DNA from 4 places in the Paenibacillus sp. FSL K6-3182 genome. Region 2 is predicted to be linked to each of the others. Evidence: riboswitches for the same ligand, from Rfam matches in the RefSeq annotation. Region 2 holds a riboswitch; each other region holds the start of a gene.

The links. Region 2 has a riboswitch for cyclic di-AMP ahead of MHH56_RS08165 (NAD-binding protein). Riboswitches for the same ligand answer to the same signal wherever they lie in the genome.
Region 1: it holds a riboswitch for cyclic di-AMP, as region 2 does, so the genes downstream of both, MHH56_RS00755 (C40 family peptidase) here and MHH56_RS08165 (NAD-binding protein) in region 2, are expected to answer to the same signal.
Region 3: it holds a riboswitch for cyclic di-AMP, as region 2 does, so the genes downstream of both, MHH56_RS00140 (ubiquitin-like domain-containing protein) here and MHH56_RS08165 (NAD-binding protein) in region 2, are expected to answer to the same signal.
Region 4: it holds a riboswitch for cyclic di-AMP, as region 2 does, so the genes downstream of both, MHH56_RS17955 (C40 family peptidase) here and MHH56_RS08165 (NAD-binding protein) in region 2, are expected to answer to the same signal.

What each region holds. Positions count from the first base shown of each region.
Region 1 is NZ_CP150265.1:149,535-157,595, forward strand. Features, by position in the region: gene MHH56_RS00740 (GNAT family protein) at 1-101, opposite strand, end outside; gene MHH56_RS00745 (MFS transporter) at 266-1,501, shown strand; gene MHH56_RS00750 (deoxyribodipyrimidine photo-lyase) at 1,598-2,941, opposite strand; gene MHH56_RS00755 (C40 family peptidase) at 3,100-3,576, opposite strand; cyclic di-AMP (ydaO/yuaA leader) riboswitch at 3,580-3,733, opposite strand; gene MHH56_RS00760 (hypothetical protein) at 4,151-4,735, opposite strand; gene MHH56_RS00765 (hypothetical protein) at 4,901-5,716, opposite strand; gene MHH56_RS00770 (M1 family metallopeptidase) at 5,744-7,759, opposite strand; gene MHH56_RS00775 (YwhD family protein) at 7,866-8,061, shown strand, end outside.
Region 2 is NZ_CP150265.1:1,876,195-1,884,255, reverse strand. Features, by position in the region: gene MHH56_RS08185 (histidine kinase) at 1-1,770, opposite strand, end outside; gene kdpC (potassium-transporting ATPase subunit KdpC) at 1,775-2,383, opposite strand; gene kdpB (potassium-transporting ATPase subunit KdpB) at 2,415-4,448, opposite strand; gene kdpA (potassium-transporting ATPase subunit KdpA) at 4,467-6,146, opposite strand; gene MHH56_RS08165 (NAD-binding protein) at 6,366-6,764, opposite strand; cyclic di-AMP (ydaO/yuaA leader) riboswitch at 6,883-7,053, opposite strand; cyclic di-AMP (ydaO/yuaA leader) riboswitch at 7,145-7,343, opposite strand; gene MHH56_RS08160 (hypothetical protein) at 7,783-8,061, shown strand, end outside.
Region 3 is NZ_CP150265.1:26,234-34,294, forward strand. Features, by position in the region: gene MHH56_RS00130 (HD domain-containing protein) at 1-770, shown strand, start outside; gene MHH56_RS00135 (TatD family hydrolase) at 788-1,561, shown strand; cyclic di-AMP (ydaO/yuaA leader) riboswitch at 1,746-1,926, shown strand; gene MHH56_RS00140 (ubiquitin-like domain-containing protein) at 2,175-3,323, shown strand; gene rnmV (ribonuclease M5) at 3,448-3,996, shown strand; gene rsmA (16S rRNA (adenine(1518)-N(6)/adenine(1519)-N(6))-dimethyltransferase RsmA) at 4,001-4,918, shown strand; gene yabG (sporulation peptidase YabG) at 4,995-5,879, shown strand; gene MHH56_RS00160 (Veg family protein) at 6,162-6,437, shown strand; gene MHH56_RS00165 (small, acid-soluble spore protein, alpha/beta type) at 6,640-6,825, shown strand; gene ispE (4-(cytidine 5'-diphospho)-2-C-methyl-D-erythritol kinase) at 6,963-7,817, shown strand; gene purR (pur operon repressor) at 7,901-8,061, shown strand, end outside.
Region 4 is NZ_CP150265.1:4,063,561-4,071,621, forward strand. Features, by position in the region: gene MHH56_RS17930 (cobalamin B12-binding domain-containing protein) at 1-680, opposite strand, end outside; gene MHH56_RS17935 (glycosyl-4,4'-diaponeurosporenoate acyltransferase) at 680-1,180, opposite strand; gene MHH56_RS17940 (glycosyltransferase) at 1,177-2,313, opposite strand; gene crtI (phytoene desaturase family protein) at 2,793-4,298, shown strand; gene MHH56_RS17950 (chromate transporter) at 4,371-5,552, opposite strand; gene MHH56_RS17955 (C40 family peptidase) at 5,694-6,170, opposite strand; cyclic di-AMP (ydaO/yuaA leader) riboswitch at 6,174-6,308, opposite strand; gene MHH56_RS17960 (MATE family efflux transporter) at 6,544-7,896, opposite strand; gene MHH56_RS17965 (phosphoesterase) at 7,975-8,061, opposite strand, start outside.

The DNA of each region.
Region 1 (8,061 bases), 1.7 Mb from region 2:
ATTTGCTCCCAATCCGGCCAGTTATAAACATCAAATGGAGCCTCGTAGCGCCAGCCGCATAGTTGCTGTGCATGGACGGTTTCGAGCGGGCATATGGTCATATCGCCTTCATCTCGATTATAATGAATAGAGCTTTGATGGCTTGTCATTTTTTTTTACCTCCGCTTGAAAAAAAGTAGCTGAATAGAGCGAATGTCGAATGAAATAGGTTTATTATAACAGATAGGCGTGCGTTGATCGCGCGTAAATAAGGAGAAGCATCAAAATGAAGAAGTTGATCTGGCTAGGCTGCTTGTCATATTTAGTCATCGGCGTTGCCCATGTTGTGGGCGGATCTATCTTGGAACAGCTCATTGCTCATTATGGTTTAACCTATAAAGATGGCGGGCAATGGATTATGAATCAATTCCTCGGGTTCCTGGTGGGTGTTCTGTTAGCGCCATCTATTACTTCGAGAGTTGGAAAAAGAGGCGCAGTACTGATTGCGATGGGCGTACTGACGCTCAGTGAGGCGGCATACAGTTTGCTGCTGCCATGGGGCTGGATGCTCGCGATTGCTCCGCTTGCGGGTCTTGGCTTTGGGATGACGGAAGCGGTCGTCGGCGCAATGATTATTGATATGGCAAAAAACGGCAAGGCATCGGCAATGAGCCGATTGGAAACCTTTTTTGGCGTTGGCGCATTGTTGATTCCAATTGCAGCGGCTTATCTGATTCAGCATAGCATATGGCAGGTTTCCTTTCCGATTCTGGCAGCGATGTCAGGCATCACCTTTGTTCTCTGGCTGACGATGTCCTTTGGAGAGCTGGATGATGAGCTTGGTATAGTTGCTCGAACACCGGAAGTGAAGGAAGGCCTTTCGAATGAGTTGGAAGGATTGCAATCCACTCGCGGATCTGTCTTTTTTGGCTATCCGCGCAAAGCACTTCCATTTCTCTTGTTATCGGCTTTATTTTTTATGCTTTATGTAGGAATGGAAATGAGCTTCTCCAACTATCTGCCTTCTATTCTCATCGTTCGTTCAGGCGTAGGAGAATCCAGTGCGGCAGCGGTGCTCAGCTTGTTCTGGGGAACAATGGTGCTTGGGCGTCTATTTGCGGGGCTGCTGGCTGATCGAATGGGTTATTCGCGTTATTTGCTTATTGCTACAGCAGGCGCCTCGGTCGTTTTTGTTTTAATGGCTGTTATGGGTCAGCTTAGCTGGATGCTTGCCTTTGTCGCACTTAGCGGATTGTTCTTCTCGGGTATATTCGGTATCGCTCTTGTTTATGCCAATGAGCTCATTCCAGGTATGACGGAGAGGACAACGAGTTTGCTTGTAGCATTCGGCGGGCTTGGAGGAGCGATTTTTCCGCGTTTGACTGGCTGGATAATGGATCAGTACAACGTGCAATCTACGTTATGGTATATAAGCAGCTTAGTTATACTGATGCTGCTTCTGCTAGCGGCGATGCTCCTGCTCGGAAGAAAACAAGTTCACAGCGTACGATCCAAGGCTTAAATGAACTACAAATTATAAAAAACCTCCACATTCGCTGTTTCAAAGCGGGTGTGGAGGTTTATTTATTATTAAACGTGTTATTCTAAATGTTTTCAGCTATTTAAGAATGGTTTTGTATACCTCTATGGCGCGCGCGCGTGATGCTTTCAAGTCGACGATGGCACCGCTTTGCGGCTGATGAATCTCTTTGTCTGTCAAATGATTCAAATGAGGCAGCCAGCGCCTAATATAGCTGCCGCTAGGATCATGCGTCTGTGACTGAGTTGCGGGATTCATGATGCGGAAGTAAGGCGCTGCGTCATACCCGAGTGAAGAGCACCACAGCCAACCGCCGCGATTAAGCGTGTTGTCATAATCGCTTAAGTGAAGGCGGAAATATTGTTCGCCAAGCGTGAAGGGACATAGCAGATTTTTAGTTAAAAACATAGCTGTTACCATTCGCAAGCGGTTGGGCAGCTCACCTGTACGATTGAGCTGCGTCATGGCCGCATCAATGATTGGAATGCCGGTGGCAGCTGCAGCCCATGCTTCTAGATGAGCATCTGAGAGCTTGGACATATCAGCGAGCTGCTCGTAACGAAAAAAATCATCATGATACATCGCTTGATATAAATAAAAATCACGCCATGCCAGCTGCCTTACCCATGATTCAGACCCCGGAAGCCCTTGGGTCATTTCGTAGGCTTGGCGGGCGGAGATGGCGCCCGTATTAAGGAAACGTGCAAGCTGGCTTGTATGATCGTCGGCATAAGCGTCCCTGCTCTCCGAATAAGAGGCAAGGCGTTCTCGTACGAACCGTTCCAGCTTGGATAATCCTTTGGACGATCCTTGCACGTTTGTGCCGCCTAGGGCGCATGAAACGGATTCGGGCAAAGCGAAGGACAACGCAACCTTGGCATTAATTTCGCTTAAGGTAGCAAGCTCATGAATCGTCGTTTCACTCATTGGGCTATAGCACTCCAGCATAAAGCTGCTCCACTTGCGATAAAAGGGTGTGAAAACCTTGTATGGCTCCATTTTTCGAGCAAATGCCGGGAAAGCATCTAGATCAGCAAGAGGTGAATCGGCAATAGACATCCAGCGGCGGCCAAGGCTGCGTGTGATTAGCCCAAGCTGCTCATCTCGCTGCCGTGAGTAAGGCGTATAGTCTGTATGAACAATAACCTCATCAATAGGATGCTCATGCAGCAGTGCTTCGGTGATCGCAGCAGGATTACCATAAAGCACATGCAGTTCCTTTCCTGCATTAGAATAGCTGTGCAGAAGCGAGGCGGCTTGCGCCATGAAATTTCGACCGCTATGACTAGTTAAACGGCCATCTCCTGTAATAACGGGATCTATGATTAGCAAATGAATGCCTTGTTTCTCTTTTTTCTTCAAATAATCAAAAGCGCGCAAATCTGCAATACGCAAATCCTTGCGGTGAATAAACAAATACATCAGTGATAGCTCCTTCCATAAGCGCAACAGTGAACGGCCGCATTCCAGCTGGAATGAAACAGCAAAGCCGCAAGTCATTTGTCGTCAGAGGACAAAAAACTGCGGCTTTGCTAGATGAGTCTACCCGTTCAATCCTCAAGAAGAGGGATTAGGTTGCTCTATTTTACGTCAACGTTGGCTTGGTATGAATCAGCATCCATGATACGACGAGCAGTTACATATCGTCCCTCATAGTACTCGGAGTTAAGTTTGTCAGTTACAACGCCTCTGCTCGAGGATGAATGTACAAACTTTCCATCTCCAATGTAAATGCCAACATGGGATACGGCGCTATTATTGCCGCCAACTGTGTCGAAGAACACAAGATCTCCCGCAATGAGGTCAGCCTTAGCGACCTTTGTACCTTCTTTTGCTTGCGAACCAGAAGTACGTGAAAGCTCAATGCCCATTTTCTCGAACACATAGCTCGTGAAGCCGGAGCAATCAAAACCTTTCGACGACGTTCCGCCGCTTTTGTACGGAGTGCCAATAAGATCATTAACAATTCCGTTCAATTTTGAGTCAGCGAAAGCGCTTCCCGCTTGAAAAGCGAGCACGAGAACGAGACCCAGGATTAATGCGGTAATCTTCTTCAATTGTGAAACTCCTTCCAATGCCGACGAGGTTAGCTGTGGGGTTCGGTTGAAGGCTCCCTATGATTCCTCGGGCGTTTGAAAAAAACTCAAACGTCGGAATCAATTCACCCAAAGTGGTTCCCCCGTATCCCAATAGGGAATTAGGCAGTTTTTTTATTGCTTTGAGAAATATTCGATTATTTTCAATGATCTCCTGCCTTTAGTGGCAATTTCTAATAATTCTCATGTAACCTTTTGACAATTTTCTTCGTTAAACCGTTCTTTCTGTAATATAAACACGCCATAGTAGTGCTTTCTAACTAAATACATGGAGTCAATTTCATTAATTATGTGGATGTTGTGTAAAATATACCGATTTGTCCTTTAGGCGCTATATCGCAAGGACTAGCTTAAAGTGCCGTAAACGGCGGTATTTCACTATTTTGCTCCTAATAAATTAGAAAAATCTCATCTATATCACTCGTGAATAAGCGTAGATTCAGACAGCCTAGCTGCTGCTCCAGATAGAGCGGCAGAAATAGACAAAGGAGGCTGTTCATGAGAACAGCCCCCTTTGGGCAATCGAAAAAAAGTTTTATTTTGCAGTAACGATTTTTTCAGAAATGAGCTGTGGATCGTTGTTTTTTTGCTGCATCCAAAACTGTACCTTGTATTTTCCAGCATTTTTAAAATCGTAGGAAACGAGCTTGGAGCTGAACCAAAAGGTGTCTTTTTCGACGAACTCTTTAAAATCATCATCATCCTGGCTGCGGCTGTCGATTGTCGTTTCCTTATCATTAGGATCAACGATGGTCACTTTGAACTCTGAAATCGCCATATTCAAATTATCGATTTGCGCTTGCACTAAAAATTTCTGAACACTGCCTTTATCAACCTGTCCGAACATAGCTCGCTTCTCGTTCATTAGAAACATATGCACATTGGGCTTTTGAATAATGAGCTTCTTATCACTGCTCTTCCATTGGACGAAGGCTTGGAGGCTGTCGCTTAAAGAACGAATACTAATATAAACCTTATCATCCACAACGACAGCATCGTCAGTGGATTGCTTATTATTATAAAGGAGCGTTACCTTCTGAAATAGTTTGTCTGCTGCAACCAATGAACCGCCCGATAAGAGCAATACCATGGATATAATAACTAGTTTTTTACGCATCATTTGTGAATATCCCCCATTTTTGATTTTCTTTCAGTTATTTATACAGAACTGCCATCATTTAGTTGCGGTTAGTTGTAAAAAAAACCTCCACACCACAGCAAAGCGTGGAATGAAGGTTTATTTTTGCTTCAGCATCTAGAGGACGCTGAAGGCTTTTTTGGTTTGCTACATTCTTTTCGTTTCCAAAAAGTCATATTGCGCGGCAATCGTCCAAACCTTCATCAGTGTTTGAATGAGATAATAGCCTTGATGCAGGATAAGTGCAATTAGCCCGGCCCAAAGCATGGAGAGACTTGTCACCACAAGCCCAGCAGCCGCTCCAATCCCCCACATGATGAGCGACACAGCTGCATAGGTGAGGAAATTTTGGAGAGCGTGCCATAAGGAACGGAATATGCTTCCTCCTGATGCAGCGCTGAATTGCATGGCTAGAAACAGTAGATGCAGTACTGTGCCCCATAGGAGCCATAGAAGGGCTCCAGGGAGCACCGTTTGCAGTAGCTCTGGAATAGAGCCGCTCTCTAGCAGAGCATCCAGTGAGCGCGGCAGCACATACCAAGCAGGAGCCACAGATAAAATAACCTCGATCCAGTAAAGCAGAACTACAGGCTTCCAAGCTTTGCGAATGCCTTCTAGAAATCGTGTCCCTCCATTCGATCTGGACTGATTTAACGAATAGAATAGACCGGCATTGAATAAGGGAGTGATCAGCATTCGGGCAACAAGGAGACCGCCCAGCGTCCAGACGTAAGGATTAATGAGATCGGTCTTGAACAGCTGGAATTGTGCTTCGGTCATGAATAGCTGAACGGCTGCTTCTGAAGGAGCGGAGCTTGGATATCGCCGCAGCAGCGGAGCTACGACCGAATCAATGAAGCGGTAAAGGAAGAACCCCCAGATCAGCTGATAAAGAAATAATAAAACAACAATGTAAAAATGTTTTACCGCTAACCGCCAGCCTTGCTTCAAATGTATTTTCATCGTTTATCGCTCCTTGAACGCAATTACTTACCAGCTCAGCGACCCGAGCAGTCCTTCAATTAGTTGGACAACGCCGAGGCTCCATCTCGTGCGTTTATCCTCTGGCAGCTGAGCCTGCATGTAGTTGTTAATGAGCTTATTATCAAGCACATTGCTGTTGTTTGGGTCAACGACTGCCCATTCAAGCGGAGCGGAATGCAGCTGTTTATATTGCATATGGGATTCCTGAGTATCCCAAAGCTTTGTTATTTTGGTGCCGTCAGTAAACTTCATCAACACTTTTATCTCGCCATTGCTGCCGCCGTTTTTCTTAATGAGTACAACAGATTCATACATCTCAGCACCATCTTGGGTGACTGGGCGTACATGAATCGATTCGATCGAAAAGTCGGCCATTTTGTTGCCGTAGACATATTGGCTGAAATAATCATTCCATTTCGTTTTTGTTACCTGTTCGACAACACGCTGGAAGTCTGCTGTCGATGGATGCTTGAACTTATACTTTTGGAAATAGGTTCGCAATATTTTTTGCATCGTTCTGGAGCCGACCTGATTCTCGATACCAATGAGCACCAGCTTTGCCCTCAGATATACATTCTCGGCATATTGCGAGTGGCTGGCGTATGACCAAGATTGCTGCTTGAGCGGAGCAGGGTTGGTCATATAGCTCGCTTCCATGCGCAAATTCGGCTCCAAGCCGTATGCCGTCTCCATTACTTTATCCTCGGCATAGGACGTAAACCCCTCGTCCAGCCATGCCTCCTCGAATTCATTAGAGGCGACCATTCCGTACCAATATTGATGGCCAATCTCATGAACGACCGTACGTTCAAGATCGTAGCCTGGGTTATCATTTTCTGCAGCGAAAGCGGTTATGAGTGTTGGATACTCCATGCCGCCAGCTCCGTTCGCTCCTTTGGGCGGAACGACGATCGACAGCGTACTGTAAGGATATTCACCATACCACTTGGCGTAGCTTGAGAGTGCGGACTTGGCTGCATGCATGTAGCGATCCTTAAGGTCAGCATGCGCAGGATCAAGATACAGCTTAATGCGCACACCGGGAATGCCGGTATCTGAATAAGCAGTCTCTTCATAAACGAAGTCTGGTGAGGCCGACCAAGCAAAATCATGAATATCATCAGCATAAAACTGGTAAATCTTTGTTGCTTCCTTGATCTCGATAGGCTTTGTTTGGAAGCCCGTTGCAGCGACGGTGTAGTTCTCAGGCACATTAATCCGAACGCTGTATATGCCGAAGTCGCTGTAGAACTCAGAATTGCCATGATACTGATGGACATTCCAGCCCTCAGCTGTACGTCCGCGCATGCCGGCTGTCTCATATACAGCGAGCTTTGGAAACCACTGCCCAGCCATCACGAAGTTGCCGGAATAGCCCATTCTTGCGAATACCTCTGGGAGCTTCACCTCGTAGCTCATTCGCAGCGTTACGGAGGTGCCGGGAGCGATAGGCTCCGGCAAGCGGATTTTGGCCAAAGTAAAATCATTGGCATTGCCATCGTCAGGTTGTACATATTGAAGACGTGGCAGAAGGCTCTCACCGTTCAGCGTTTCTAACGTAAGCAGGTTCATATAGCCTTGGCTATTGGTTGTTGCTTTGTCCTGGCGCAGCTTGCCGCCGGATTCTTTCATAAACGTGGTTTTGCCCGATTGAAACGCGTTCGGGTACAGATGGAAATAGAGCTCGGACACTGTTTTTTTGCCAGGGTTAGTCCAAGTTACGGTTTGCTCACCGTTCAGCTGCTTTGCATCATTCGTTAAATGCACGTTGATATGGTACTCAACGACACGTTTGCTCAGCTCTTGCGGTTTAGGTGTGATGACCGTATTCGGCTCCTGCACGGCAGGCGGCTTGACCGACTTTTGGGCAGGCGCTAGTGCTTGCTTGGCGTTAGCGGCGGGGGCGAAAGCATAAGTATATTGGGATTGCCAAGCAGTCCCGAAGTCATGCTGCATCGATATACCGAGCAGCGCGACTGCGAGTATTACGAGTAAAATTCGTTTGAAATAGCGTGGAGTCATTGAACGTTTCCCTCCCGTTGACAAGCATCTACAGCATGTATATGTTTGCTTTTCGATGATTATTAGCTAAAATGGAATTATTGTATCGGGGAAGGTGTGAATACGCATGACGGAAGAACAAGGGCAGTCGGCTGAGCCGGTAAAGAAAGAAAAGAAATCACTGTCGCTCAACGTAGTGAGCAGCAAACAACATAAAGGTTTTGGAGCAGGAACGATCGATTTGAGCGCGGTATCCTGTGTTATTATTGATGATGGCGTTGCTTATATTGATGTTGGCGCTATGCATGCAAAGAGTAAAGTAG
Region 2 (8,061 bases):
GGCTTTGGCATATATTTTCCCATCTCTCATACGCTGCTGTAGCATTTGCGGTGTCACGTCGATCAGCTCTACTTGATCTGCCAGCCTTATGATCGCATCGGGTACCGTTTCTCTAACACGAACGCCAGTAACCTGTTCAATGGCGTCATTCAAGCTTTCAATATGCTGCACATTCATCGTCGAAATAACCGATATTCCCTTTTGCAGCAAATAAATGACATCCTCATAACGCTTCTTCCTCAAGCTGCCCGGCACATTCGTATGAGCTAACTCATCCACCAGCACAACATCGGGATTTCTGCTAACTATCGCTTCAACATCCATCTCTTCGAGCTGAGTACCTCGATATTGAATCGTTTGCCTAGCGATAATCGGCAGCTCTCCAATCTGCTTCAAGGTATCCTCGCGCCCATGTGTTTCCACGATGCCAATAACAACATCTATACCTTTCTGATACATCATGTTCGCTTCAGCAAGCATCCGATACGTTTTCCCGACGCCTGGCGCAGCCCCGATATATAGATTGAAGCTGCCTCTTCTCATGGATTCCATTTGCTGCTCGCGCTCATCTGGGCTGAACCTTCGAAACAACGCTTTCCGCGAATCACTTCTTTGCTTAACAGGCAAAATCCGCTCGCCTTCTTGCTCTGAGCGGTCTGCCATAAGAAATAAATCGATCTGCTTGAGCTTGCGCAGCACGCTGTCAACAATCGAGCCCTGTTTCAGCTGCTGCCATCTGCTCTGCTTGGAATGGCCCATAACGATGCGAGTAACCTGATGCTCCTCTGCGTACCTTACTAGAGCGGACGGCAAACGACGGCGGCTTTGCAACGGCAGCTCCTCAAATGTGCCCCCTACTTTAACAGTAAGCTTCTTTATTGAAGCTTTAAAAGCCTGCTCTTCCTTGGACAGTTTTTTTTGCGGCTCCTTAAAGGAAACGACTACGACATCTCCATTAAGCCTGCGGGCAATTTGCTGCCCTCTTCTTACATATAAAGAGCCGTTCCAATGATATTGTGCGGTTACCAGAATACGCTCGGAAGCACCCGACGGACCCGTGAGCCCCATCTCCTCCCGATGCTTCTCCAGCGACTCATTGACTCCCTCTGCGACGAGCCGCAGCGACAGCTCTCGCAGAACCGCAAGATTTCCCCGCAGAGAAATTGCAGGATCGGGCTTTACGCCGAGCGTTCCATCCTCAAACCGCTTAAGCATCGTTTCAGGAGATACATCAATCAGCCTAACCTCATCAGCAAGCTCAAGCGTATGAGCAGGCACGGTGCAGCTCGGACGAATCCCCGTCCATTTGAGAACAGCCTGATCTACACCCTCGAGCTCATACACATTGATTGTTGTAATAACGCTTATGCCCTTGCCAAGCAAAAAAATAATATCTTCTAGCCGCGTTTGAAACTTTGCATCTTCTCGATTGCGATGGGCTAGCCCATCTATGAGCAGCACCTCAGCGTCCCTCTTAACCAAAGCATCCAGATCAAGATCCTTTTGCTCTGCACCATCCTTCTGCCAATGGATGCTTGGCACACGCTCGAAAGGTTCAATCAATTCGAGCGTCTCCGGACTCTGCGGCCTAGGAACCGCGCAAAGAACAACATCAATGCCATCTCGCTTCAGCTCTGTTCCTTCTCGCAGCATATGATACGTTTTGCCTGAACCGCTTACCGCTCCAATGAGTATTTTCAGACGTCCTTGATGCAGCTTTGCGATGGAGAGCAGCAGCTCCTCTGGCGTTTTCTTTTTCAGCGGAGCCATATGGCTATTCCCCCAACATTTTTGACAATGCGATATTCAGCTTCAACACATTAACCCGTTCGTCACCGAAAACGCCTAAATCGCGGCCTTCCGTATTTGCTTTAACCAATTGCTCAAGCTCTGCTGGCGACACGCCGGTCAGCTTGCTGATTCTTGCGATCTGTACATCAGCCGACTGTGGCGTAATATGCGGATCAAGGCCTGAGCCCGAGTTCGTAATTAAAGCGATCGGCAGCTGGGAAACCGGTACATCTGGATTTTGTGCCTTCCAAGCCTCAATGGAAGCTTTGGTCCTTTCAATTAGAGCAGGATTGGATGGTCCAAAATTGTTCGATCCAGAACCGGCAGCATTATAGTCAATGCTTGATACACGTCCTTGAAACCATTTCGGATCAACAAAGCTTTGGCCGATCAGCTCTGAACCAACCACTTGGCCAGAGCTATCCTTTATAAGGCTTCCATTCGCTTGCTTAGGGAACAGCAGCTGAGCTGCTCCCGTGCTTGCAAGCGGGTAAATAATGCCGCAAATAATCATAAATATGATGCTGATTCGTAAAGGTATCATTAACGATGACAACTGGAATCGTGAAGTGTTTTTCGCTTGTTCATTCATATAGGTAAGCCTTCTTTCGTGTATGGTTATATTAAATCCATAAATGCACTGCAAAGTCGATGAGTTTAATGCCAACGAACGGAACAATGACACCGCCCAGACCATAAATGAATACGTTGCGGCTAAGCAATTTGGCTCCGCTCATCGGTTTGTACGCTACGCCTTTAATGGCAAGCGGGATAAGCAGCGGAATAATAATGGCGTTAAAAATAAGCGCCGACAGAATAGCAGACAATGGAGAACCTAAATTCATAATGTTTAGAACGCCCATCTCGGGAATGGCAAGCATGAACATCGCTGGAATGATTGCAAAATATTTGGCGATATCATTAGCGATACTAAAAGTAGTCAGTGCCCCTCTTGTCATAAGCAGCTGCTTGCCGATAGCAATGACTTCAATAATTTTGGAAGGGTCCGAATCCAAGTCCACCATATTGGCAGCTTCTTTTGCAGCAATCGTCCCGCTGTTCATAGCAAGACCCACATCCGCTTGGGCAAGTGCAGGAGCATCGTTTGTACCGTCACCAGTCATCGCAACCATTTTTCCTTCGGCTTGTTCACGGCGTATAACAGCTATTTTGTCTTCCGGCCTGCTCTCCGCAATAAAATCGTCGACTCCCGCTTCATGTGCGATGGTTGCTGCAGTAAGCGGATTGTCTCCCGTACACATAATCGTTTTGATGCCCATCTCTCGCAGCTGATCGAATCTTTCCTTCATTCCTGGCTTAACGGTATCCTTCAAATAGATAACACCAAAGATTTGGTTATCAACAGCTACTGCGAGCGGTGTACCGCCTAATGTAGCAATCGTATTCGAAATATTTTCTAAATCGGATGGGATGGTCCCCCCCTGTGAAGCTACCCACTTCCGAACCGCATCGACAGAGCCCTTCCGAACTCGGCGGCCGTTTGCCAGATCAATGCCGCTCATTCGCGTCTCTGCTTTGAATTCAATAAATTCGCCGCCTTCTGCAAGTGAAGCATCATAGCTTAAGCCCTGCTTCTTCATCCATTCAAGCACAGAACGGCCTTCAGGCGTTTCATCCTTAAGCGAGCTAATAGCCGCCCAACTCGATAAAGTTTGAAGATTGCTGCCACCGACAGGCACAAGCTCGCTTGCCATCCGGTTGCCGAACGTGATCGTTCCGGTTTTATCCAAAATCATCGTATTAATGTCCCCTGCTGCTTCAACAGCCTTACCTGACATAGCCAGTACATTAAACTGAGTTACTCTATCCATCCCAGCAATGCCGATTGCTGATAATAGTCCGCCGATGGTCGTCGGAATCAAACATACGAGCAGCGCGATTAATACTGGAATTTCTAAGTGGATACCCAAATAGTCAGCGATTGGTGTCAATGTAACAACTACAATTACGAAAATAATCGTTAAGCTAGTCAAAAGTGTATTGAGCGCAATTTCATTAGGCGTCTTCTGACGTTTCGCTCCTTCAACAAGGGCAATCATCCGATCGATGAATGACTCCCCGGGGTCACTCGTCATGCGCACTTTAATTTTGTCACTCACAACCCTTGTACCGCCTGTAACCGAGCTGAAATCTCCTCCAGCTTCTTTAATAACTGGCGCCGATTCACCTGTAATCGCTGATTCATCTACGGAAGCCAGCCCTTCAATGACCTCGCCATCACCAGGAATCATCTCACCTTGCGTGACGATGAAAATATCGCCTTTGCGGAGCTCCGTTGATGATACGACTACAATAGAGCTGCCGACGAGCTTATTGGCGCTCATTTCCTGCTTAGATTTTTTGAGCGAATTGGCCTGTGCCTTGCCTCTGCCCTCTGCAATGGCTTCAGCAAAGTTTGCGAACAGCAGTGTGAAAAGCAGGATGAAAAACACGGTAATATTAAAGCCTATGCGTTCTTGAGAATTAAAGTAATTTGGAAAAATAGTCATCAGCAGAACGATAACCGTCCCTACCTCGACAACAAACATAACTGGATTTTTCATCATCGTAACTGGATTTAATTTCACAAAGCTATCTATGACGGCATGTTTAACCGCATCTCCCGACAGCAAATTATTCTTCTTATTTTTATTCATTATCGTTCACCTCATCCGTTAGCGGAGTGTCAAATATTCTGCAACCGGCCCAAGCACGATGACCGGCAAGAAGGTTAATGCACCAATTAAAAGAACAGTACCAATTAGTAATATAGTGAAAAGTCCATTATCTGTACGGAACGTCCCGATTGTTTCTGGAACAGGCTGCTTGCGAACAAGAGATCCTGCAACCGCAAGCATCGCAATCATCGAAATATAACGGCCGGTCAGCATGACTAGCCCAGTACTAATATTCCAGAACGGCGTATTGTCGCCTAATCCCTCAAAGCCGGAGCCATTATTCGCTGCCGATGACGTATATTCGTAAAGCACCTGGCTAATGCCGTGGAACCCTGGATTCGTTATCGCCCCGTGACCCAAATCCGTCATAAAAGCAATGGCGGTAGGCACTAATATAATGAAGGGATGAACTAGAATTGCTATCGCTATCAGTTTCATTTCTCGCGGCTCTACTTTTCGTCCCAGAAACTCTGGCGTTCGCCCGACCATCAGCCCGCATATAAACACAGCTAGTATGGCGTACATGAGCATATTGATAAGCCCTACTCCCTTGCCTCCAAAGACGACATTAAGCATCATTTCAGCAAGCGGGACCAAGCCGCCAAGCGGTGTAAGCGTGTCATGCATATTGTTGACGGTACCCGTTGTCGCAGCGGCTGTTACCGTTGTGAACAGTGCCGATTGCGCGATACCGAACCTTACTTCCTTGCCTTCCATGCTTCCTTGAGTAGCGTCGATTCCTAGTGCGCTCATAGCAGGATTGCCTGTTTTCTCCGATGTGTAAGCAAGGCTGAGAAACACTAGAAACAGACACATCATGGCGGAGAATACAACCCAGCCCTGCTTTTTGTTTTTAGCAAAAAGCCCAAATGCATAAGGCAGTGAAGCCGGCAGCGCCCACATCGACAAGATTTGAATCACATTCGTTAATGGATTTGGGTTTTCAAATGGATGAGCCGAGTTCACTCCAAAAAAACCGCCGCCGTTTGTGCCCAAATGTTTGATGGATTCAAGCGAAGCTACAGGACCAATTGCAATTTGCTGCATGGCTCCCTCAAGCGTTTTAATTGTAAATGTTGGATCAAGCGTTTGCGGCACCTGAAGAGCGACAAGCACTAGCGTGATAATAAAGGAAATCGGAAGAAAAATTCTTGTGTGTGCTTTTACAAAATCCTCGAAAAAGTTGCCGATCGTCGTTCCTTTACTCGTAATCCCACGAACAAACGCGATGGCAACCGAGAAGCCCGTCGCCGCTGACGTGAACATCATCATCATGATGACCGCCATTTGGGAGAAATAAGATAAGGCACTTTCCCCGCTGTAATGCTGAAGATTCGTATTTGTAATAAAGCTGATGACTGTATTGAAAGTCAGTGTAGGCTCCATGGCTGCCATGCCATTTGGATTAAACGGCAGTGCATTTTGGAACCGCAATATCAAATAGCTGAAAGCAACTAAAATTAAATTGGTTGCAACAAAGCTGAGTGCGTATATCTTCCAGCTCATGCCCTCTCTTTTTTTGAGACCAATAAGCTTAAATATAAATCGCTCCGTCCCTCCGAATACTTTGTCTAACCGATTGTGTTCATTTGAGAACACATGATAGACGTAAGTACCAAGCGGCTTAACTAACAATACAAGAACGGCAATGACGATAAGCAATTGTAAAATATCCATCTTGTAAATCCCCCTCTATTAAAACTTCTCCGGATGAATTAACGCATAAATCAGATAAACGAAAACAAATACAGCCACTATCGCTATGACAGTCATTGGCCCTCGCCCCCTGTTTTCTCAATAACACTGGAGCACCAAGTTAAAAATCCGTAAAATAAACCGAAGCTAGCTAACAACGCCCCGAACATATAAAAATCCTGCATGTAAACCCCTCCTGCATTATTTGTTGCTTAATAGAAAACCGACTTCACCGGTATGAGAGAATACGATATGATCCGCTCCGAGCCCCTTGTAAATAGCCCTTGGATTCCACTGCTGTGTAATGACGTAAATCGACTTAGAGGTCCAAGCTCTGCAGCACTGTACAAAGCGGCAGCTAAGCGCCAAGCTGCTCTCGAATATAAATACCTCGCTAATGTTCATCGAAGGAACATTCCAACTTTGACGATCATTCGTATTGATATACAAAACATTGCTGATGCCCTGCTTGCGAAGCTGTTTTTGTTCCTGTTTGCTATTGGTCAAAACGATAAATTTAAATTGATGAAACTGTAAAGTTCGTATAAATGATTGGCCAGCCTCGTTTAGACCAGCAACAATAATATGCTCTTCCTGCAACCGAATTCTCCTCCATATGGTAAAAAAGGCAACAAAAAAGAAGCCTTGGGATAAGAGGAACTTTTCCCGCGGCTTCTTTGCCCGCAGCAGAATAAGCCGCGGGAAGCACGATGGCTGTTGCCTCTCTCGAGTACACTTACGAGGTTAGCTGTCGGATTCGGGCCTTGAGAGTTGCCCTACGCTTGATCATTTTCAAGCGATTCACCCCATGAAGCGAAATCGTGATTACACACGAATCGTTCGTTGGTTCCCCCGTTCCTGCTGCTGCAGGACTCAGCGTTTTCTTACATTTTGTAGCAAATAAAGCTTTTTTGGGCACAAAAAACCACAGAGGTCTATGACACTCTGCGGTCGAAGTTAATCGATCACAAGCTTCATCATTCCTCTCTCGGTCCACGCTTACGAGGTTAGCTGTCGGATTCGGGCGGTGAGAGTCGCCCTACTTTGACCGGTATCCATGGCACCTGTCAAAGATTCACCCCTGCTCTGCGTTTGTTCGACTCTCACATCGAACAGGCGCATCGCGTCATTATTGGTTCCCCCGCTTCCGCTTTCACGGAAACTCAGCGATCAGTAAATCGAAACTTATTTATAAATCCTGTATCGAATATTACTCCTCGCTATAAATACTGTAAAGGCAGCCTGCTACCTAATTTAGCCAGTTTCAGCCTTGCAGAGCGATTCGCAACGCTTACATTCATTTCGATCTCTCGATATCTCACTATTTCTCAATTTTACTCTTGTTTTCAAAAATAGTGTTCATTCCCTTTCTAACGATTTTATGCGTGAATAATCAGATTTCTCTATAATTGAGAATGGAAGAGAATAAACGAGTATTTCGAAGAATAAATATCTTTTTGCTGCCATAACGAATGGATTTCTTTTAATATGGCATATGGCTGCCTTTTCACGATATACCACAGTTTTACAATATTGCATTTCGGGTTTACCATAGACGGCAAGCCAATATGGCTGAGTATTATCGGTGAATTATTCAAATCGAGGAGAGATCTCATTGATGTCTACACCAGTTGAAGTACCCTTACCAAGCTTGGATAATCATCCTGCTGCCTTGTTTGAAATTAAACGAATTCAAATGTTTGTGCTGCCGGCTTCCATGCTTGAATCGAATGGTTACCGTGTTTGCCTAAGACTCTCCACTGCTGGTGGTCATGGCTGGAGTGAGCTGTTTATTAAAAAATCCGAGAAGCCTCGCGACTGGATCAGATGGAGCAGTATGCTGCTAAGGTTCATCGGCACACTTCCTCTTGCGTCACCTTTTGTTTTTCAAACAGAT
Region 3 (8,061 bases), 1.8 Mb from region 2:
TCCGAGACGCGTATTTTACAGGTGTTAACTATGGAACATTTGATTTAGAGCGCATTTTGCGCGTATTGCGTCCTTATAAAGGGCAAATTGTAGTTAAAGAGAGCGGTATGCACGCAGTTGAACATTATTTGATGTCTCGTTATCAAATGTATTGGCAAATTTACTTCCATCCGGTTACAAGAAGCTCGGAAATTATTCTACGTCAAATATTTCGTAGAGCACAGGAGCTTTACGTGGGTGGCTACTCCTTTCAGTGGATGCCTAAGCAGCTGAAATGCTTGCTTCAGAACACGATGACGGTGCACGACTATCTGAAGCTGGATGAAGCACTCGTTCAGACCGCTTTCGCAGAGTGGGCGGAGGAGCATGATCCTATTTTAAGCGATCTATGTGAACGATTTCTGAACAGGCATTTATATAAGTACATTACGCTTGAAAACCCGGATGAAGAGCTGCTAAATGAGATTAGCGAATGTTTCTCTTCTATAGGAATGAATCCGGATTATCATATGGAAATCGATTTTCCATTTGACCTGCCGTATGACGTATATCGACCAGATAAAAAAGAAGGAGAAAAGAAAGAAAAAGCGCCGATTTTGTTGTTAGATGGTTTGGAAGATATAAGCGAAATATCCTCTAAATCCGACATTGTTCGTTCTATTACTGGCCTGCATCAAGGACAATATCATCTTTATTATCCAGAAGAGCCGCTCAAACAAAATATTCATCGATTGCCGGAATCACTTCGTAAGCTTTTCAAACTAGATTGAAGGAGCATAACATCAACATGACATTACTTTTTGATACACATACCCATTTAGATTCGGAAAAATTTGATGAGGATCGCGACGAGGTCATCCAGCGTGCGAAGGATGCAGGCGTGCATATGCTTGTCAATATTGGTTTTAACCGTGAAACGATCCCTACAACGATGGCGCTAGCAGAGAAATATGATTTTATATACGCAGCAGTTGGTTGGCATCCAGTTGACAGTATAGATATGCTTCCAGAGGATTTGGAATGGATTGAACGTCTATGCGCGCATGAGAAGGTTGTCGCCATTGGTGAGATTGGACTCGATTATCACTGGGATACTTCTCCAAAAGAGGTACAACAAAGGGTTTTTCGTGAGCAAATTCGTCTTGCTCGTAAGGTGGGCAAGCCAATTGTCATTCATAATCGGGATGCTCATGAGGACATTATTCGTATTCTTCAGGAAGAGAATGCAGCAGAGGTTGGCGGTGTCATGCATTGCTTCTCCGGCAGCTGGGAAACGGCTAAACAATGTCTTGATATGAACTTCTATATATCATTTGGAGGACCCGTTACTTTCAAAAATGCAAGGGTGCCAAAAGAGGTGCTTAAGCAGGTTCCGATCGACCGAATTTTGATCGAAACTGATGCTCCATATTTAACTCCTCACCCGTTCAGAGGGAAGCGAAATGAGTCCTCTTACGTCTCTTTAGTTGCAGAGACAGCAGCCGAATTATTGGGCAAAACGGTAGAAGAAATAGGCGTAATTACGACTGAAAACGGTCGAAGATGTTTTGGTATTGTCTAAAAACGAGAGGAATAATGAGAAATAGAGACCTTTATCGCGTAAAAACTAATTTTTATAGCGATAATCGCTTATTTTTTCCTGCTTTATCCTGCTTTTTCGCTTAAATCGTCTTTTATCGTATCTTTACAATTGACCTCGTATGAAGGTATGATTCATCTCAGAGCAATAAAATTTTGTATTGGATTTCCAGTTTACGCTTAATCTCCATTCGGAGAGCGGGGGAACCATGTACGGTTTTTGAAACCGTATTTTGAATTCTTCAGGGGTGAATTTCGAAGCCATTGCCATGAGCATTGTGTAACGAATAGGGCGACTCTCTTGTCCGAATCCGTCAGCTAACCTCGCAAGCGTTATAGAGAGTGATCAACCTCGTGCATCCATTTTTCTGTATCCCAGTGAATCATTTAACCGGGAAGCCACGAAACAGATCCTCTGTCGACGGCTTCTTTTTATTTTCGAATAATCGGGAATTTGTCGACATAGGGATAAAAGATGGGGGTGGGAGGATCGATAGCAGTACTGGATTGCGTGCTCGCACGCCAATATACTATAGTCGCGTCAGTTGTATCATGCGTAACACTTGGCGGCGGGGCTATGAAGGAGGACCGATGAAGTGGGAATACTCCAGGTTAAGGACACCCATGGGAAACGATCATCCAGCATGTCTTTCGCATTGCGATGGAAGCGTGAAAACTTGCGTTTGATTCTTTTGAGTGCTACTATCTCAATCGCTATGACTTTCATGTTTTTGGTGTTGTTGTACGGAACGGCTGTCAAAAGCGTCTCCGTAGTAGTGAACGGACAAGAAACCATTGTGGAAACGAAGCAATGGGTCCTGCAACGCCTACTGGATGAACAAGCTATCGCAATTGGACCACATGATGAGGTGTCCATACCGCTTAATGCGGCAATAAAGGACGGAGATCGTATAGAGGTGACTCATGCGATACCGGTAATTGTGAAGGCTGATGGCAAGACCTCTACTGTATATACGACAGAGAGAACAGTGCAGGCAGCGATCGAGGAATTACATATTCCAGTTCGTGGTCAAGATAAAGTAATACCTCCGCTTCATACCGTTTTGGACAACGAAATGACTGTAACCGTCGTTCGCGTAGATAAGAAGGTAGCTGAGACAGAGCGTGCAATGCCATTCTCTATTGTGAAGAAGAACGATCCAACGCTGGAAGCGGGCAAGCAGAAGCTTGTTCAACCCGGCAAGGAAGGTCTGATCGTAGAGAGTATCGAGAAGCAGTACGAGGATGGAATTCTTATATCGAAGAAGATGGTCAGCAAGGTGGTTGAAACCGCTGCGGTTAATCAGGTTGTCGCCATCGGAACGAAGAAGGAAGAGCCTAAAGTATCTGTGCTCTCGAACAAGAGCCCGAGCTTTACTTCGCTTACGAAGAGCGGTGTAACGTTTAAGGCTAGAAAAGTACTTAAAAATGTCACGTTGACTGCTTATTCTGCAGACCTCTCTTCAACAGGCAAAGATGAAAGCCATCCGGAATACGGGATTACATCATCAGGCACTCGGGTGCAAGAGGGTCGGACGATAGCTGTTGATCCGAAGGTAATTCCCATCGGTTGGTGGGTTTATATTGAAGGAATCGGTTTCCGCCGCGCTGAGGATAAAGGAAGTGCGGTTAAAGGCAACAAAATCGACGTATACTTTGATAGTACAAAGATTGCGAACAAATTCGGCAGGAAAAAAGGCATCACCGTATATGTGCTGGGGCCGAATAAACCAACTGCAAGCTAATTGTGCGGTTACCATCATCTTATCGCAATAATCAATTAAATATGCCATCATAAGGAGAGGCACTGCCTCTTCTTTTTGCATGTCTAAGGGTCAAATACAGTTTATGTAGAAGGGGATGATCTTGGTGATCAAAGAGATCATTGTCGTTGAAGGCAAAGACGATACCGTTGCAATAAAAAGGGCGGTAGATGCAGATACCATAGAGACGAATGGTTCCGCTATCGGTGAGGATGTATTGAAGAGGATTGCGCTGGCCAATGAGCGTCGCGGCGTTATTATATTCACTGACCCTGATCATGCAGGAGAACGCATTCGCAAAATTGTTGCACGTCATGCGCCAGGATGCAAGCATGCTTTTTTGCCGCAGGAGAAGGCTTTGTACAAAGGGGACATCGGCATCGAAAATGCGAGTCCTGAAGCTATTCGTGCGGCGCTCTCTGAGCTCCGTACAGAATCGGCAGATGAAGCGGGAGAAATTAGCTGGGAAGACTTAATGGATGCAGGTCTGATTGTACATCCTGATGCGTCTAATCGTCGCTTGGTTATAGGCAAGCTGCTCGGAATTGGTTATGCGAATGGCAAGCAGTTCTATAAGCGCTGTACAAGCTTTCGGATTTCCAAAGCAGAGTTTACGGAAGCTTTCCGTCAAATGGAAAAGGAACTGGAGGGATAGCTGAATGAGTCAAGAGCATAGTGAGCTTAGCAAGGAAACGGTAAAGCCATCCGCGATAGAGGTGGCTACGCCCAAACGCACCAAAGAAATCATTGCGAAATACGGTTTTTCCTTCAAAAAGAGTTTGGGACAAAACTTTCTGATCGATCAAAATATATTAAATAACATCGTAGCGGCAGCTGAGCTTGATGAAACGAAGGGCGCGCTTGAAATCGGCCCCGGTATTGGCGCGCTCACACAGCGGCTTGCCAAAGCGGCTGGTAAGGTGACGGCTGTCGAAATCGACAATAGGCTCATTCCGATTTTGAAGGATGTGCTGGAGGGCGAGGAGCATACAACCGTCATTCATGGCGATGTGCTTAAGCTTGATTTGAAGAAGCTGTTCGAAGAGCAGTTTGCGGACGTAACAGGTGTAAGTGTTGTTGCCAACTTGCCTTATTATGTGACAACGCCAATTCTTATGAAGCTGCTTGAAGAGAAGCTGCCGCTTGAGCATATCGTCGTCATGATTCAGAAGGAAGTCGCGGAGCGGATGGCAGCGAAGCCAGGCGGCAAGGAATATGGCAGCCTCAGTGTAGCCGTTCAATATTACTGCGTGCCTAAGGTTGTCTGCATGGTGCCTCATACGGTGTTTATACCGCAGCCAAATGTAGATTCAGCCGTTATTAAGCTGTCATTGCGTGACAAGCCAGCTGTTGATGTACCCGATGAGGATCATTTCTTTAAAGTGGTGCAAGCCAGCTTTGCACAGCGACGGAAGACACTGGCGAATAATCTAACTGCATTCGTGGGCAAGGAGCGCCGCGAAGCATTAACGGAAATGCTTTTAAGCAACGATATTGACCCTATAAGACGCGGTGAGACGTTGTCGCTCGAGGAATTTGCGCGGATTAGCCGCAGCATGCTGGAGGCCGGCTGGTAGAGCTAGGCCGTTTCATCATAAAATACTCACCATTCGCACGCTCTGCCCATAGGATAGACGAAGAGGTGATTTACCCATGAAGCAAGGGGACCTGGTCGTCCGCAAATCGTATGGCGGTGACGTGCTGTTCAAGGTTGAGGCTATTCGTACACATACTGCCGTTCTGAAAGGCACGGATTACCGATTGCTTGCGGATGCTCCGATTCCTGATTTGTCGGTCATACGCGATCCAGAAACGACAAGTGCGGTGCAAGAAGTTCGAATTAAAGTGAATGATTCATTAAGACGCATGCATTCTGAACGGGAACGTCAAGCGGTTGAGAATGAGGAGCATATTCGGCATGCGCTGCAGCAGACTCAACCATTCTTTGAAGTGCCAGGAAAGGTACTTCACCTTGATGGTGATAGTAATTATTTGAAGAAGAGCATGCAGCTGTACAATACGATGCAAGTTCCTTCCCACGGTCTCCATGTGCATGAGTCTCAGATGGCTGATGTGCTTTACCGTCTGCTGCCCCAAATTCAACCGGATATTGTCGTAATAACAGGTCATGATGGCGTACTGAAAAGCCGTTTGCCCATGGATCTGTACAGTTTAAGCAGCTATAAAAACTCACAACATTTCGTTAATGCCGTACGCGTCGCTAGAGAATATGAGAGAAGCCGTGACGGGTTGATCGTTATTGCAGGTGCTTGCCAATCCCATTTCGAAGCTTTGCTGCAAGTGGGCTCAAACTTTGCAAGCTCGCCAGGACGAATATTGATTCATGCGCTCGATCCTGTTTATATAGCGATTAAAGCAAGCTATACATCCATAAAAGACACGATTAACTTAGCAGATGTCATTCATGGTACGATAAGCGGAATTGACGGCGTGGGCGGTATTGAGACAATGGGCAGCTTCCGTGTAGGTCTGCCAAAGCCAAAAATTACGTCACCGAACTCTGTATTAAAGCAGTAACAGATAACGATATGTTCTGAAGGGATGAATAGAGACTATTTTCAGGCTGAAAATAGTCTAATCAAACATGTCCTTTTCGCCACAATTTTGTATCAAATGTTACGTTTAAATTGAATCAACTTCTTAATATGTATATTTTTTGCTTCGTTATGTATGGTTTTTTAAAAAATGGGTGAAATCACCGTTGACAAGTAAATATACCGACTGATATAATATTTTGCTTTGTTTGACAACCCTCCTCCTTTTGGTTATAATGGACAAGGAAAGAGGTGGTAGTGGACAATGGCAAAAAATGCGCTATTGGATATTAAACGCAGCTTGGAAGCTCATGTTGGCTCCAAAATCCGTCTTCGAGCGAACGGTGGACGACGAAAGACCATCGAACGAACCGGTACGTTGGAAGAAACCTACCCTTCTGTTTTCATTGTAAAGCTGGATGAAGAGCAGCATGCCTTTAAGCGTGTCTCTTACAGCTATGCGGACATACTGACTGAGTCGGTGGAAGTGACCGTATGCAATGATGAAGGTCAAGTCCGTATCGCCCATTTGCAACAATAGAATATATATCGCCTAGTGAGGCATGTTAGCGCAGATCGCATCTGCGCTTTTTTTTTGCATTCATTCATTTACCTTTGCGAAAAGAAGGCGGCCATTTCCATCTCCGTATGGTCGCTTGTCATTTGAAGCATACTACCTGTGCAATAGTGACAGCCGTATATTTTGATTAGAATGACGTAAATTTGAATATGGAGGTAATGAAATGGGTCGCAGAAGACGCGGAGTAATGTCTGAGGAATTGAAATATGAGCTTGCTAAAGATCTTGGTTTTTATGATACGGTGCAGCAAGAGGGCTGGGGAAGCATACGCGCGAAGGACGCCGGAAATATGGTGAAACGCGCAATACAAATCGCTGAACAGGCTGCTGCCAAAACAAATCAACCCTAAGTGATGGCTCCTATTTATACGTGAAAAAGCTAAGCAGATGACTGTCGAAAAACATTCGATTGTCATCTCTTAGCTTTTATTGCGTTGGTTTGATATAATGATGCTTAAGCTTACGAACGAACGGGTGAACTTATCAGATGAAAATTTATGAAAAAGCTCCTGCCAAAATTAATTTATTGCTCGATGTACTCCGCAAGCGTGATGACGGCTACCATGAAGTCGAAATGATTATGACGATGGTTGACCTTGCAGACCGACTTGAAATGGAAGAGCTACCTAGAGATACGATCATTATTTCAAGCCAAGTTGGATACATACCGTTAGATGAGAAGAACTTAGCGTTTCAGGCAGCTAGGCTTATTAAAGACCGTTATGATGTTAAGCAAGGCGTATATATTCATTTAGACAAAAAGATACCAGTCGCTGCGGGACTCGCTGGCGGTAGCAGTGATGCTGCTGCTGCTTTGCGAGGGCTAAACCGTTTGTGGAAGCTGCAGATCCCTGAGGACGAGCTGTGCAAGCTAGGCGCAGAGCTTGGCTCTGACGTTCCGTTCTGTGTAACAGGCGGCACTGCAATCGCAAGGGGGCGTGGTGAGAAGCTTGAGCATATCGCCAACCCTCCGCAATGCTGGGTTGTACTTGCCAAGCCGCCAATCAATGTATCGACGGCTGACGTATATGGCAGATTCCGCGCAAATGAGCTTAAAGAGCATCCATCCATTTCAAATATGGTTGGTGCACTTGAGCGCGGTTCTTTTGCCGATATATGTGAAGGACTTGGCAACGTACTCGAGAAAGTTACGCTGGACGTGCATCCTGAGGTTATGCAGCTGAAGGAAAGTATGATTCGGCTTGGTGCCGATGGCGTGCTTATGTCAGGCAGCGGACCTACTGTATTCGGCCTTGTGTCGAAGGAAGCCAAGCTTCCTCGTATTTATAATGGGCTCCGCGGTTTCTGCAAAGAAGTATATGTGGTAAGAATGCTCACATAAGGCTGACGTTCTCCTTGATTAAATCCGTATAAAAATGTTATATTTACATTATAATATTCGGATTTAGGTGGGGGGAGATGTGTTTGAAAAAGTTGAAACGGAGCTCGCGGTTGGTAGAGATGACCCAATACCTGTTAAGTCGACCCCACACGTTAATTTCACTGACAGCATTTGCTGATCGATATCAATCGGCAAAGTCTTCAATTAGTGAGGACCTGGCGATCATAAAAGAAGTGTTTGAGGA
Region 4 (8,061 bases), 2.2 Mb from region 2:
TCTGTAATGCCATCCTCCGGAGTATCTGGTCCAAGATACAGCACGTCAGCCCCTTTTTTACGCAAAAATAAAGAAAATAAAAGTAGTCCTGCTTGGTGATGTTCACCAGATGGACATAAAGCAAGCATGCGGGGCAATCGATTATCAATCGGAAAAAGTTGAAAGAAACTAAGACAACGCTGAATCACGAACTGTGTAATAAAGTGCTCCTGCGCGACAGAAGCTCTGCCTTCTTCCCACTCCGTGCCGACTTTAATCATTACTGAAAATAAGATTTGATAGATCATAATGTCATAGCCATACATGGAAAACCCTAAATCAACCATCGTTTTTGCTTGTTCCGTACGAAAGTTGCAAAGCGTGTTATATAAGCGCTCCACCATCTCTTGATGAGCCTCTTCAGCCCCAACTATAGCATGGGTCTCTGTCTTCGTTTCCAACATACGCTCGCGCAAAAGCTGCTGTTCCTTTAGCAGTCTAACAGCTTGCGAAATCGTTACACCTTTCTCATCCGTCTGGTTTTTGAGGAAGCGTAAATCCTCCATATTTTTATCATCAAAGAGGCGATAGCCTGTTTCTGTCCGAATGGGCTTAATCGCTTCATATCTTGTTTCCCAAGCACGAATCGTAACTGCAGGAATACCTAGCAGTGTTGAAGCTTGTCTGATTGTGTACATCATTACATTTCACTCTTTTCCTTCAGTTTCCAAAAAATGCGCTGCAGCCGAAAACGATTATAGCGCTGTACAATGATAAATGGGACATTGGCGACAATGGCATAAACGATCATGATCCAGCCATATATGCTTTCGTTCCATAGGAAAAATAGTGGCGCAGGCAGCATCGATATGATGTGAGTCCACTCTCCGCGCCGCGTTTCAAGTATAAAGGTCTGCAAGTAAGCTTTCTCAAGGACAGCTAATTTTTTCTTGGCAAAGCCTCCTTGAAACAAGCTTCCTCCGTCTGGCAGTTTGTCTTTCCAAACACGAATGAATATCAATCGTTCATAAACCAATTCTTCTCTGCGCCTCTTTGTCTGAGGCTTCATGCGATCAGCAGTGCGACTGAACCAAGCATCAGGCATTTTCAAAAACAAATAGGACACACCCATATGCACAAGCAGCCATGCAAAAATATTTACAACCAATGTCCAAAACGGTGAAAATTCAAAAATTCTCACTTTCGCCCGCTTCCCTTCATAGTTGAAATCGAGCGACCTTTCCATGTGACCTTGCGGCGAAAAAAGGTTTGCAGCGTTGAACTAGCGAAGATTCCCATAAAAAAGAGAAGCGGTATAGGAAACAGGAAAGCGGTCTGGAAACCAAAATTTCCAGCTCGGCTTAACTGTATATTTATTAACAAAACATAAGCGAGGTAGCTGATTATTCCTATCGTTATATGGTCGCTTGATCGCCAAATTTGAGGATTCAACCATTGTGTAACAACCGTAATCGAACCAGTTAGCCACCAGATTATAGCTAGTAAACGCAGCGTTGTCGTAGAAGATGCACCTGATGCGAAGCTTTTACTCCAGCCTGCACACAATTGCCGAATGCCTTCCGGGTACATTCGGAAAGCAATAACGCTTTTTCCGCTACAATTTCGAACCGTTTGCTGCTCAGCAAATAGAAGGCCTAAGCTGTAATTTTCGAGAATACGCTCACGAACAGCCTCGTGCCCACCTGTTTGAAAATATGATTCTCGGGTACAGACTATACAAGGACCGAAAGCGCCTACAGCCTTCTTCTTTGTTGCCGCAGCAGTTTGAGGTGCTCCAACCGCTGCTAAGACGATGATGTTGAAGAAAGCTGACAACCATTCATAGGGCCGCTTCATCTTGTGGTAAGGCTGGATCGAAAGCAGCCCGTTCTGCTTTGAATGGGCCTCAGCCAGCACCGCCAACCCAGCATCCTCTAAACAAGTATCTGCATCAAGGAAAATAAGTAAATGACCGCTTGCTGCCTGCGCGCCATTCCAGCACGCCCAGCTTTTACCAAGCCAACCATCCGGCAGCTCGCCCGGGTTTACAACGATTGCACCAAATGATTCAGCGATGGCTGCTGTTCGATCAGTTGATCCATCATCTACTACAATCACTTCATATGGAGCGAACTGCTGACCCTTTATTGATGGAAATAACTGTGTCAGGTTTCTCTCTTCATTTCTAGCTGGAATGATAACTGAAATGCTTGGGAGACTCTTTCTATCGTTCTTTGTGAAAAGCACCGAGTCCTCTTCTAATGGTCGGATTTTGTTCAGCAGCCAAGCACCACAAATAAGTCCGCCAAGCAACAGCACAACATTCCCAATCATAGATCTAATCCTCTGTATGAAAGGTACCAAAACTCCTTATATGACTCGTTAATCCATGTTTTCTTATACAAACAGCTCATTTTCCCCAAAGTTGTGTACCACCTTTCACCAGGCTGATTAGGTCATTCCATTTGGCAGTTAATAATGGTTATACAAACTTACAACCACAGCCCTATCTTTGGTGAAAATGATGGCATTCAAACTATACAGCCATTATTCGCTCTTTTTATAGCCTCATTCTCGTCGTTTAACGACGAAATAGCAGGAGCTATCCGAAGATTTGATCCTGCAAAAGCTGCATGTTATAGGTAAAATTTGTTAATACTTAAAATGGAAAAGTGTTGGTTAAATGCATATCACGCATTCTGCTTATCGCATTAACCTTTTACGTTAGTTCTACAACGATTATACGATTGTGTATATAGTTTGTCATCTGCATCGTTTCGGCTAAATGACCAATGATGAGAGGAAGTGCTCCTATGAGCAAAAAGATTATTGTCGTCGGAGGCGGACTCGGCGGACTATCAGCTGCTATTCGCCTCTCTGTAGATGGGCATCAAGTGACCATATTAGAAAAAAATGAACGCGTTGGCGGCAAATTAAACATAAGATCAGGGCAAGGCTACACTTTCGATACAGGTCCTTCTATTCTGACGATGCCTTGGGTGCTCGAACAGCTGTTTGAAAGTGCTGGCCGCAATCTAGAGGATTATATGAAGCTGGTTCGTGTTGAACCTCAGTGGAGAACTTTTTTCGAAGATGGGGTAACACTTGATATAACAGGTGACTTCCCTGACCTAATCAAGCAATTCGAACAAATCTCACCGGTTGATGCACAGCAATTCCTCTCTTATTTGGATTATTGTCAGCAAATGTATCAGCTCAACACAAAAAGCTTTTATAACAAGAGCCTTAGTGGTCTGAGCGACCTACGGCGTCACCACAGTATGAAGGAACTGTTAGCGATGGACCCGATGAAGACGATGCATCAGACGACAAACCGCTTTCTGAAGGACAAGCATTTGCGTCAATTGTTCGATTTTTTCATCATGTATATCGGTTCCTCGCCTTATGCCGCTCCCGCTGTGCTGTCACAATTAATCTATGTACAAATGGGGCTTGGCATCTATTATGTAGAAGGCGGTATGTACCGAATTGCGGAGGGTATGCTTAAGCTGCTTGATGAGCTCGGTGTGGAGGTTCGCACTTCAGCTCCAGTTGCTCAAATGAATACAGTCGACCAAACCGCAACAGGAGTAACTTTAGAAGATGGCAGCGTAATAGAAGCTGATCTGATTGTGTCTAATCTTGAGGCAATTCCAGCGCATCAGACACTGCTGCAGCATCATCCGAAATCGGCCGACCGCGTAAAGGATTTAGCTAAATACGAGCCTACTGTATCAGGACTTGTGCTGCTTCTTGGCGTGGATAAAGTGTATGAACAGCTTCTGCACCATAATTTCTTCTTCTCTGAAGATCCAGATAAAGAGTTCAACGATATATTTGTCGAAGGCAAACCTACAGATGATCCAACAGTGTACATCGGGGTTTCAAGCAAAACCGATCCTGGACAGGCGCCGCAGGGCAAAGAAAATCTATTTGTGCTTACTCATGTGCCGCCGCTCAAACCTGGAGAAAGCTTTGAGTCACAGAAGGCGGCTTACAGAGACCTAGTTCTGAATAAGCTCGAACGTATGGGATTAACGGAGCTGAGACAGCATATTGAGTTTGAATATACGTTCACTCCAGATGATATTCAGCAGCTTTATGGTTCTAATGGCGGTTCCATCTACGGCATCGTAACGGACCGCAAGCTTAACGGCGGCTTCAAAATTCCAAGCAAAAGCAAGCTGCTCGATAATCTTTATTTCGTTGGCGGATCAACGCACCCCGGTGGCGGTGTCCCGATGGTCACTTTATCCGGACAACTCACCGCTGACCTCATTAAAGAGCAATTGAGCATTGCTGCAAAATCCGTCATGTAGGCAGATTCAATTCAAATAAAAAACCTCTAATCCGTTATCGCGGATTAGAGGTTTTTATCAATTGATTAATTATTAAATAAGTTCAAGGACCATTCCGCCTAATGCACCGGCCACAACAATCATCCAAGGTGGAAGCTTCCAAAAAACAAGCATAATAAACAATACGGCAGCCAGCATAAAATCACCTGACTCTACTATCGCGCTAGTCCAAAGCGGATCATACAGTGCAGCCAGCAATATGCCAACTACAGCGGCGTTAACGCCAACTAATGCACCTTGGATTTTTGAGTTATTTCGCAACATATTCCAAAACGGCAATGTTCCAGCAACGAGAAGAAATGCCGGCAAAAAAATTGCAGTAGTTGCAACAATGGCTCCAGTTAATCCACCAGAGAGAGTACCAAGATAACTAGCGAATGTAAAAAGTGGTCCAGGAACAGCCTGCGCAGCGCTATAACCTGCTAAAAAATCCGATTCATTAACCCATCCGGTAAAGACAACTTCATTCTCAAGTAGCGGCAGCACAACATGTCCGCCTCCAAACACCAGTGAGCCTGCACGATAATAGCTATCGAACATCGCAATCCATTCCATATTTCCCCATTGCCTTAGAAATGGCAAAACAATTAGAAGCGTGAGAAATATAACGAGGCAGGAGATCGCAAGGGAACGGCTAATTCGAATGTTCAGATCAGGAGTTCCCTCGACTGTTTTCATACGATATAACCATACCCCGATCAGTCCAGCTGCAGCAATAATGATTACTTGACTATAGGCCGCTTGCCAATATAACGTTACCGCAGCAGCGATGACTGCTATCGTAGCTCTATTTCGATCCGGTGTTAGTTTCTGCCCCATCCCTAGAATGGCATGAGCAACGATGGCCACCGCTACAATTTTCAATCCATGAATCCAACCTGTGTTTCCAAGATCAAATCCTTGCAGCAGAAAAGCAAAGGCCACTAATGCAATGATCGATGGCAGTGTGAACCCTAACCAAGCCACTAGTCCGCCCAATAACCCAGCCCTAACTATCCCTATACCGATCCCAACTTGACTGCTGGCTGGCCCGGGTAGAAACTGACATAAAGCAACGAGGTCTGCATAACTTCTTTCATCCATCCATTTACGGCGACGAATATACTCATTGTGAAAATAACCCAGATGGGCTATCGGACCTCCAAATGAGGTAAGTCCTAGTTTAGTAGATACAGCCAGTACCTCTACCAAAGATGCGATTGTTCCTCTTTTCAATCCTATAGCCTCATTCCATTACTCATGATACTTACATTGTAAGCTTGCGAATTATTGACTTACAACCCTTTAACAAATACTTAATAAATGGTTACATAAAAAAAAACCACCTCGTAAGGTGGTTTGTAAAATCATTACGCTTTATTTAGACTCCATCATCGCAGCAAATGTATCTTCCGTTACGACACGCCTTGCTGTTACATAACGCTTTGCGTAATAAGAATCGTTAAGATTTGTAATCGTAACCCCTTTGCTTGTAGAAGAATGAGCAAATTTCCCATCCCCAATGTAAATGCCCGCATGAGAAACGCCTTTGCCGCTTGTGTTGAAGAACACTAGATCACCCACGCGTAGTTCATCTTTATTGACCTCTGTGCCTGTGTCTGATTGCGATTGAGATGTTCTAGGCAGCTTAACATCAAATTGATTAAAAATATGTAGAATAAAACCCGAGCAGTCAAACCCTTTGCTCGTTGTGCCTCCCCATTTATAAGGAGTTCCAACAACCTCGCTTATGGAATTCGTAAGCACTGACTTGTCCGACTTATCTGCAAGCACGCTTCCTCCTCCAGTAAGCAGCAGCAAGCAGGATAACAATAAAATAAAACCCTTCTTCAAAACAACTTCTCCCTTCGGTGCCTACGAGGTTAGCTTATGGGTTCGGTTGAAGATCCCTATGCTTAAAAAAATACATTAAGCAATTCACCCTGGGTGGTTCCCCCGTTTCCGATATACAGAACTCGGCATGTGAATAAACCTTATAGTATCGTTAAATTCGATTGTTTTTACCATAATCCTGCAATTGGTTTATTAGAATACTTTCATTTTTCTTCATTATTAATATTTATTTAGCTGTTCACTACATGATTTTTGTCAAAGGTGCTGATTTTTTTATAATTAAAATAGATGAATTTCCAATCACATTTTCAAAATATAACGGTTTAAACACAAAAAAAGAGTATCCGTATTTTCATACAGTTACTCTTTCTAGTTAAGCAAGTTTCGCCAAAATATCGACCTTTTGCCAAGAACGTCTCCTCCATCTGTAGAGCATCAGTAAAGCTCTTATCCATTCATCGATTGAAAAGGCCAACCATATTCCTACCAACCCCATGTCGAACACAATCCCGAACACGTATGCAAGCGGTACACTAATCCCCCACATGGATACTAACCCGGCAGCAACTGGAAATTTCACATCTCCAGCCGCATTTAGACAACTGATAAGCACCATGTTGCAAGCCCGAGCCGGCTCCAGCATAATCGATAACAACATGAGCTGCTTGCCTAACAATATAATTTCTGCATCATTAGTAAAGAGGCTGAGCAATAGACCTGAGAAGCTATAGATGAAAATACCAAGCGCAAGCGAAATGACAAACGCCAGCTTCAAACTTTGAATACTGGATCGATAAGCATCATCCTTCTGATGGGCTCCAATCAGATGTCCAACAATAATTTGCGTTCCTTGACCTATTGCCATTGAAAAAACAAAAACAAAAGAAGTTATGCTCTGCGAATAAATTTTTGTCGTTAACGCTGCCGTACCGATCAGCGTGATTAGATATGTGATTACAACCTGTGAAAGATTATAAGAAACATGCTCACCTGCCGAAGGAATACCTAATTTAAATATAAGGCCAATATTTTTTCTTTGAATCTTAAATGGACTAATCAAGCCAACCTTATACTCCAAGCTTCGAATACATAAAATCAAATAAGCGATCATCCCTATGGCACGGGTTATCCATGTAGATGCTGCTACTCCTTCTACACCTAAATTAGGTAAGCCGAAGGGCTCCATCAGCACCAGATAATTTAAAGTAATATGCAGTACATTTATCCCCAATGCGATGAACATCATTTCTTTCACTATACCGCGGCATCGTAAAATAGTACCTAACGTCATGCTGATTGCTGTGATGAAGACGGAGCTGCCGACAATCGATAAATAGCTGACTCCTTCTGCCATCACATCCTCGGGCACTTTAAAAAGCGCTAAAAACACGTCGGCATAGACAATCAATCCTGCGCTAGCTATTAAACCGAGCATAACATTCAAAGTAAGCGCCGTTCTCCCGATTCGATCGGCGCCATGCAAGTTGCCTGCGCCGAGCCATTGATTGAGAATGACACTTGTACCCACCGTAACAAAGCCAAACATCAAGCCCACTACAACTAAAATCTGGTTAGCTATCCCAACCGCTGCCACTGCTCCATCAGAGTAGCTGCTTAGCATCATCGTATCGACCGTTCCAATCAGCATCCCAAATAAAGCTTCAATAAAGATAGGCCATGTTATCGAGATGATGCTCTTTTGGCGCGGATCAACCTGTTTACTCATTCAAATTCACATTCTTCCTGTTCATGTACTACCCTGCTGTTATCGTCAGACTACTGTTATCATGTATGAGAGTACACCCTATCCAACAAATAGGGGTTGAGAGAATGCGCCAAAACCGCCTTCCAAATAAACTGCCGCCCTTACGTAACCTTCGTCACCACGACA